2 linked regions of the Pelobacter seleniigenes DSM 18267 genome follow. Each later gene encodes a partner of the first gene's protein in a complex. Links are inferred from orthologs where the notes say so. Each region holds a gene or a part of one and is shown on either strand. Other genes may lie near its edges.

Region 1 (3,223 bases):
AGAGCTACGTGTCCCGGCACACCCTGATCGGCTTCGACCCGGAACAACAGCTGATCGGCAACGGCAACTGCCTGACTATTGTCGACCGCTTCGGCCAGCGCCAGGACTATCAGAGCGATAACCCCTACAACCTGTTGCGCGACATTGTTCCACAGAATATCATCTCGCGGAAATATGCCGGCGGCCTGACCGGCTATCTCGGCTATGACGCCATGGGCTATTTCGAACCGTCCCTCAACCTGCAGAAACACGACGATTTCGACACCTTCCGCTTCGGATTGTTCAAGGACGGGTTGATTTACGACAAGATGACCGGCGAACTGATTTATTTTTATTATGATGACAGCCGCATTGAGCTGATCAGTGCCCTGCTCAAGGAGCCCTATCCGGGGAACGGTCCGCTACGCGTTGTTCCCGGTGCCACCGGCATGACCCAGCAAGAGCATGCCGCCGCGGTGATGAAGGTGAAGCAGGACATCATTGACGGCAAGATTTTCCAGTGTGAAGTCGGCTTCAAAAAACATTTTCAACTGCACGGCGATTGCGTGAACATTTATGAACAGATGCGTGACGTCAATCCGTCGCCACAGATGTTCTACCTCAAGTTCGGCGTTCAGAAGCTGATCAGCGCCAGCCCGGAGCTGCTGTTTCGCGTCCGTCAGGGCGAAATGGAGACCTTCCCCCTGGCCGGAACCACCAAACGCGGAGCCACCCCACAGGAGGATGTCATCCTGGCGCGTAAGCTGCTCAACGATCCGAAAGAAATCGCCGAACATAATATGCTGGTCGACCTGCATCGCAACGATATCGGTCGGGTTGCGCGTTTCGGCACGGTCAAGGTTCGCAATCTGATGGACATCAAACGGTTCAGCCATGTCCAGCATATCAGCAGTGAAATCGTCGGCATCATGGCTGAACACCAAGACATGTTTTCGGCCCTGGCCGCCAATTTTCCAGCTGGAACCCTGACCGGCGCCCCCAAGATAGAGGCCATGAAGATCATCGACCAGCTGGAACCGGATGGCCGCGGCCCCTATGGCGGCGCGGTCGGCCACTTTTCTTTTAATGGCGACTGCACCTTTGCCATCCCCATCCGCACAGTCTTTGCAAATGGGGAGCGGGCTTATGTCCAGACCTGTGGCGGCAATGTCTACGATTCGAATCCGGCGGACGAATATCGCGAAATCATCCGTAAATTCGCCGGGACCAGAAGCGCCCTGGAACCCTTCGTGGCAGCGCAAGACAAGGAGAAACTGGCGTGAATATCCTGATCATCGACAACTACGATTCCTTTACCTACAATCTTTACCAGTATATCGGCGAGATCCTTTCCAGCGACAAACTGGCCGGACGGCTGCAGGATTTCCAGATCAGGGTCAAGCGTAACAATGAAATCACCCTGGCACAGATCATGGTCGACCGACCAGACCGGATCATCATCTCCCCCGGCCCCGGCTCCCCGGACGACACGGCCTATTTTGGCGTCTGCGCCGAAGTGATCAGGGAGCTCGGACCGAAAATTCCCCTGCTCGGGGTCTGCCTGGGCATGCAGGGGATTGTCCATGTTTTCGGCGGCAAGGTCGTCAAAGCCAGCGTTCCCATGCATGGCAAAACCAGCCCGCTGCAGCACAACGCAAACGGTCTGTTTGCCGACATGCCCGATCACCTGGACGTTATGCGCTATCATTCACTGGTCGCAGAAGCCGAGTCTTTTCCAGAGAGCCTGCTGGTCACCGCCGCAGTGGGTGATTTATCCTCTTTGGATTTTGGCAACCTGACCAAAATTCACGATGGCGGAAACTTTGAAATCATGGGGGTTCGGCATAAAACCTGGCCGATTCAGGGCATCCAATTTCACCCGGAATCCTTTGCGACCGAAGGAGGCCGGGATATGCTCCGCAATTTCCTCTACCAAACCAGCTGAGCCCCACCCCAGGCGGCCCGCCAGTGCCCCGCAAGGGGCACCCCAAAAGCATCCCCGTCCACCCAACCATCCGCATCCGGTTCTTTCCGGCCGATCCTGCTGCCCGTGGGGCACAGCCCCAGCCAGGGCAACGCGGACAAAATACCATATCGCTGAGAATCTCTTTTATTCCCCTTTCCAAACAGCATCTTATTTTCCTCCCTGTTTTCATCAATCCCAGACAGAATTCCAGAAAAATAACAAAATAAGTAAACATTTTTTGAAAGCAAATAAAACACTATTTGATATTTTATAACTTTTTTATTAAACAACAAGTTAGCAAAACATTAAGTATCGACAACCTCCTACCCAAAAGCGCTTTTTTTACATCATAAGGGGTGAAATAGAGTTAAATAAAAACATAAATTAATCATTTTATAAACATTGTTATACCAAACAATAAAACTGACAATATTTATATTTCACTTTTATTATCATATATTTATAAAATATTCACTTAACTGAATTAAGCACTTCATGACGACTTTTTTCAGCGAAATTAAAAAAGCAAGTTGACAACAATATAACAGCGTATTACTGTTTCACAGAGTCAGCATCAAAGTCGTATAAAAAGTTTCCGCAACGAAGAGTCGGTTTAAAACCGTTCACTGCGACGAGAGACACTATGCCGGGCAGAGACAAGGACTCATACAATATCCGTTCAGTAGAAAACGCCCTGCTGCTTCTGGAAGCCCTGGCCGAGGAGGATTGCAAATGCAGCCTGGCCCAACTGAGTGAAAGACTGGATATGACCAAAGCAAGCCTGTTCAGATTAATGGCCACCTTTGAAAACCACGGTTACGTCGAACGTGGCCAGAGAACGGGGGAATACCAGCTCGGAATGGCAGCGTTTGAAATCAGCCAGAAGCTGCTCTCCAAAATGACCCTGCTCAGCAAAGCCCGCCCCATCATGTCCCAACTGGTTCGCCAATGCGACGAAACCGCGTATCTGGTAGTTCAACGCGACCAGGACGTGCTCTTTCTGGAAATGGCCGACAATGACCAAAAGGTCAAAGTCGTGCCGCTGGCCGGACAAAGATTCCCACTGGCCAGCTGTGCCTCCGGAAAAATCTGCCTGGCCTTCAGCAAGGAGAATGCTGGGAGCGTACCCGGTTCCCCTGAATTGCAGGAGGAACTCGAGCAATGTCGCACCCGGCGTTTCTGTGTCGATCACAACGGCGTCGGTGAAGGCAGCTCCTGCATCGCGGTTCCCATATTTGCAGCGGGGGAAGCATTGGCCGGCTGCCTGGCCCTGGTTGC
Region 2 (3,202 bases), on another replicon or contig:
CAGCATGGGGACCGTTTTTTCCGTGCTAATCAATCGGCACTGGAAAACGACCGCGCCCGGTGGCCGCCGCAAGGAAGCGCTGATCATCGGCCTGGTCATGGGAGTGCTCAATTTCTTCGGCTTCTACGCCCTGCTCAAGGCCATGGCGACCGGACCCCTGTCGGCCATTGTCCTGTTAACCGGAATGCATTTTGTCATCGCCATTATCCTTTCGGTGTTGATTTACCGTGAACGCCTTACTCCGCGGCGCGCGGCAGCTGTGCTGTTGACCCTGCTGGCGGTGTTCTTGATGAAACAATGACCACGGACTATTGATCATGAGCAACGAACGTCAATCCTGGAATGAACGCTGGAGCGACAAAGACTTCAGCGACGGTTGGCAAGCCGACTCCTGGCTGCTCCAGCATCACCGCCTGCTCAGTGGAAGCAGCGCCCTTGATGTGGCCTGCGGCCGCGGTCGCAACGCCCTGTTCCTGGCCGAACAGGGCTTCAATGTCACCGCTCTCGATTATTCCAGCGTGGCCCTCCGGCAACTGGCCGACAAGGCCGCTGAGCGCGGCGTCGCCATGACCACCCTGGAAACCGATCTGGAAAACAGCCCGCAGCTGCCGCAGCAGCAGTTTGACCTGGTGATCAACTTCTTTTATCTGTATCGGCCGCTGCTGCTCGACCTCAGGGAGCGGGTCAAGCCCGGTGGACTGATCATGATCCGCACCTTTACCAGCGCCGGAGATGGCGAACCCTGCCGACTGGAACCGAAAATGGTCCTGGAACCGGGAGAATTGTTACAGATCTTTGCCGATTGGGAGATTCTGGTTCACGAAGAAGGTTTGGAACCCTCCAAGAAAGGCGGCACCCTGGTCGGCCTGCTTGCCCGGAAGCCGGTATGATCAGAAGCTGCTCTTTCAACCTGCCCGCGTTCGACCCGCTGGAACTATACCTGCACCACTGCCCGGACGGGCCCGGTTTTCTGGAAACCCTCAATCCCCGACCCAAGACCGGGCGTTACTCGATTGTGCCGCTAAGCTGGCAGGAACGCTACCAGCTCCGAGACGGCCAGCTGCTGCGCAGCCAGGGCGGCCGATGCGATAGGCTGCCCGGCGATCCCTTTGCGAGCCTGGCCGCCATCCTTGCCGAGCGCAGTCTGCCGATCAAGTGCGAATCCCCCTTTCCGGGCGGTTTTTTCGGCTATTTCAGTTACGACCTCGCCGCCTCGATCGAGGACCTTCCGCGCCAGGCAATCCGCGATCTGCCCACCCCTGACCTCGACCTCTACTGGGTCGACGCCACTGCGGTCTACGATCATCGCTCCGCCAGGCTGATCCTTGCCGCTTTGCCCGGCGGTCCGGAATTGCCGGAGCTGAAAGAGCAGATTCAAAACTTTTCCGGCAGCCCTCCGGTCGGCTCTTTTTCGGTCATCCAACAGCCTCAGCCGATATTGTCCCAGGAACAATTCATGGCCATGGTAGAGCGGGGCAAGGAGTACATCCTCAGCGGCGACATATATCAGGTCAATCTGTCGTGCCGGTTTGACGGAACCATCAAGGGCGATTCAACCGAGCTGTACCGCCAGCTGCGCGAATTGAATCCCTCCCCCTTTGCCTGTTACCTGAATTTCCCCGACCTGGAGATCATCTCAAGCTCACCGGAACGGCTGGTCTCCCTCAGCAACGGTTTGGCCGAAGCACGCCCCATCGCCGGAACCCGCCCGCGTGGCTTCACCCTGCCGGAGGATGACCAACTCCGCCAGGAACTCCTTGGCCACCCCAAGGAACGGGCCGAGCACATGATGCTCATCGATCTGGCGCGCAATGACCTGGGCAAGGTCTGCCGATTCGGTAGCGTCGAGGTCGACGAGCTCATGGTCCTGGAACCTTATTCCCATGTCACCCATATCGTCTCCAATGTCAGCGGCCGGCTCACCCCGGAGAGCGGCCCCTTCGACCTGCTCAAGGCAGCCTTCCCCGGCGGCACCATCACCGGGGTCCCCAAAAAACGCTGCATGGAGATCATCGACGAACTGGAACCCGTCGGCCGCGGCAGTTACACCGGCAGCGCCGGTTTTATCAGCGTCACCGGGGACATGGACCTCAATATTCTGATCCGCAGTTTTCAACGCTTCGGCAACCTGCTCAACTACCAGACCGGGGCCGGGATCGTCGCCGATTCCGTCCCGGTCAGGGAATGGCACGAATGTCTGGCCAAAGGCGAAGCACTGCGGACCGTTCTCCAGCCAAGGAAGGACTGAACCATGCTGATCTGTTTCAATGGTGAATTCATCGCCCCGGAACAAGCCAGAGTCGCGATGCAGGACGGCAGTGTCCTGTTCGGTGACAGCCTGTTCGAAACCATGAAGGCCAACCAGCAGACCGTGGCGTTTGCCAAAGAACATCTCGACCGCCTGGAGCAGGCCGCCACGCTGACCGGCTTTCCCTGCGACCGCCCCCAGCTGGAAGCAGCCCTGGAGCAGGTCGCCAAACGGCTGCAGGCCCCCTGCTCACGCCTGCGCCTGACCCTTGGCCGCGGGGAGTTTACCGGGCTCGATTTCCCGGCGCAACAAGGCTGGTTCTGCCTGACCGCCAGCGACTACCCCAGCCTGCCGGAAGGAGCATGGCCGGCCGGTCTTAACGCTGTCATCGCCCCGAACCGCCGGGTCAACCCGCTAAGCCACCTGCCCCAGCTGAAACACGGTAATTATGCCGATTGTCTCTACGCCAGAAATTACGCGCTCAGCCAACAGGCCGACGAGGCGATCTTTGTCGATGAAAACGGCCTGGTTCTGGAAGGAGCAACCAGCAATATCTTCATCCGCAAGGAGCGCACCCTGACCACCCCGCCCTGCGGGCAATTGGTGCTTGGTGGCATCATCCGCCAGCAGCTGCTCACACTCGGGACCATGCTCGATCTGGATGTGATAGAGCGCGATCTGACTCTGACCGAGCTGCACAACGCCGATGAAACCTTCATCACCAACTCGCTCATCGACATCCGCCCGCTGCTCAGTCTTGACGGCCAGGCCCTCTCCCAGGGGGACAGCTGGAAAATGTTATTTATTTTGCTCCGACAGACAATACAGGGTTGACAAACCGCGCTGCAGAACTATAATCGTCCTTCTCGTGCCGAAGTGGTGGAATTGGTAGACACGACGGTCTCAAACACCGTTGCCTCACGGCGTGCCGGTTCGACTCCGGCCTTCGGTACC

Evidence for each region.
Region 2: the proteins of N909_RS0104050 (region 1) and N909_RS0100755 are in contact, whole or in part, in a solved structure (PDB 8RP0), measured with the Escherichia coli proteins. The link is inferred for Pelobacter seleniigenes DSM 18267 from one-to-one orthologs.

The regions. Positions count from the first base shown.
Region 1 is NZ_JOMG01000002.1:310,789-314,011, forward strand. What follows is about bases 92-3,091. They hold N909_RS0104050 (anthranilate synthase component II), read left to right. Parts: upstream 92-1,258; coding sequence 1,259-1,924; downstream 1,925-3,091. Other genes in these bases: N909_RS0104045 (anthranilate synthase component I family protein), read left to right, coding at 92-1,262; N909_RS0104055 (hypothetical protein), read right to left, coding at 1,909-2,238; N909_RS0104060 (IclR family transcriptional regulator), read left to right, coding at 2,589-3,091. Also shown: more of N909_RS0104045, read left to right, coding at 1-91; more of N909_RS0104060, read left to right, coding at 3,092-3,223. UniProt on the Escherichia coli protein: Part of a heterodimeric complex that catalyzes the two-step biosynthesis of 4-amino-4-deoxychorismate (ADC), a precursor of p-aminobenzoate (PABA) and tetrahydrofolate.
Region 2 is NZ_JOMG01000001.1:163,235-166,436, forward strand. What follows is about bases 89-3,067. They hold N909_RS0100755 (anthranilate synthase component I family protein), read left to right. Parts: upstream 89-886; coding sequence 887-2,248; downstream 2,249-3,067. Other genes in these bases: N909_RS0100745 (DMT family transporter), read left to right, coding at 89-301; N909_RS0100750 (class I SAM-dependent methyltransferase), read left to right, coding at 318-890; N909_RS0100760 (aminotransferase class IV), read left to right, coding at 2,252-3,067. Also shown: more of N909_RS0100745, read left to right, coding at 1-88; more of N909_RS0100760, read left to right, coding at 3,068-3,082. UniProt on the Escherichia coli protein: Part of a heterodimeric complex that catalyzes the two-step biosynthesis of 4-amino-4-deoxychorismate (ADC), a precursor of p-aminobenzoate (PABA) and tetrahydrofolate.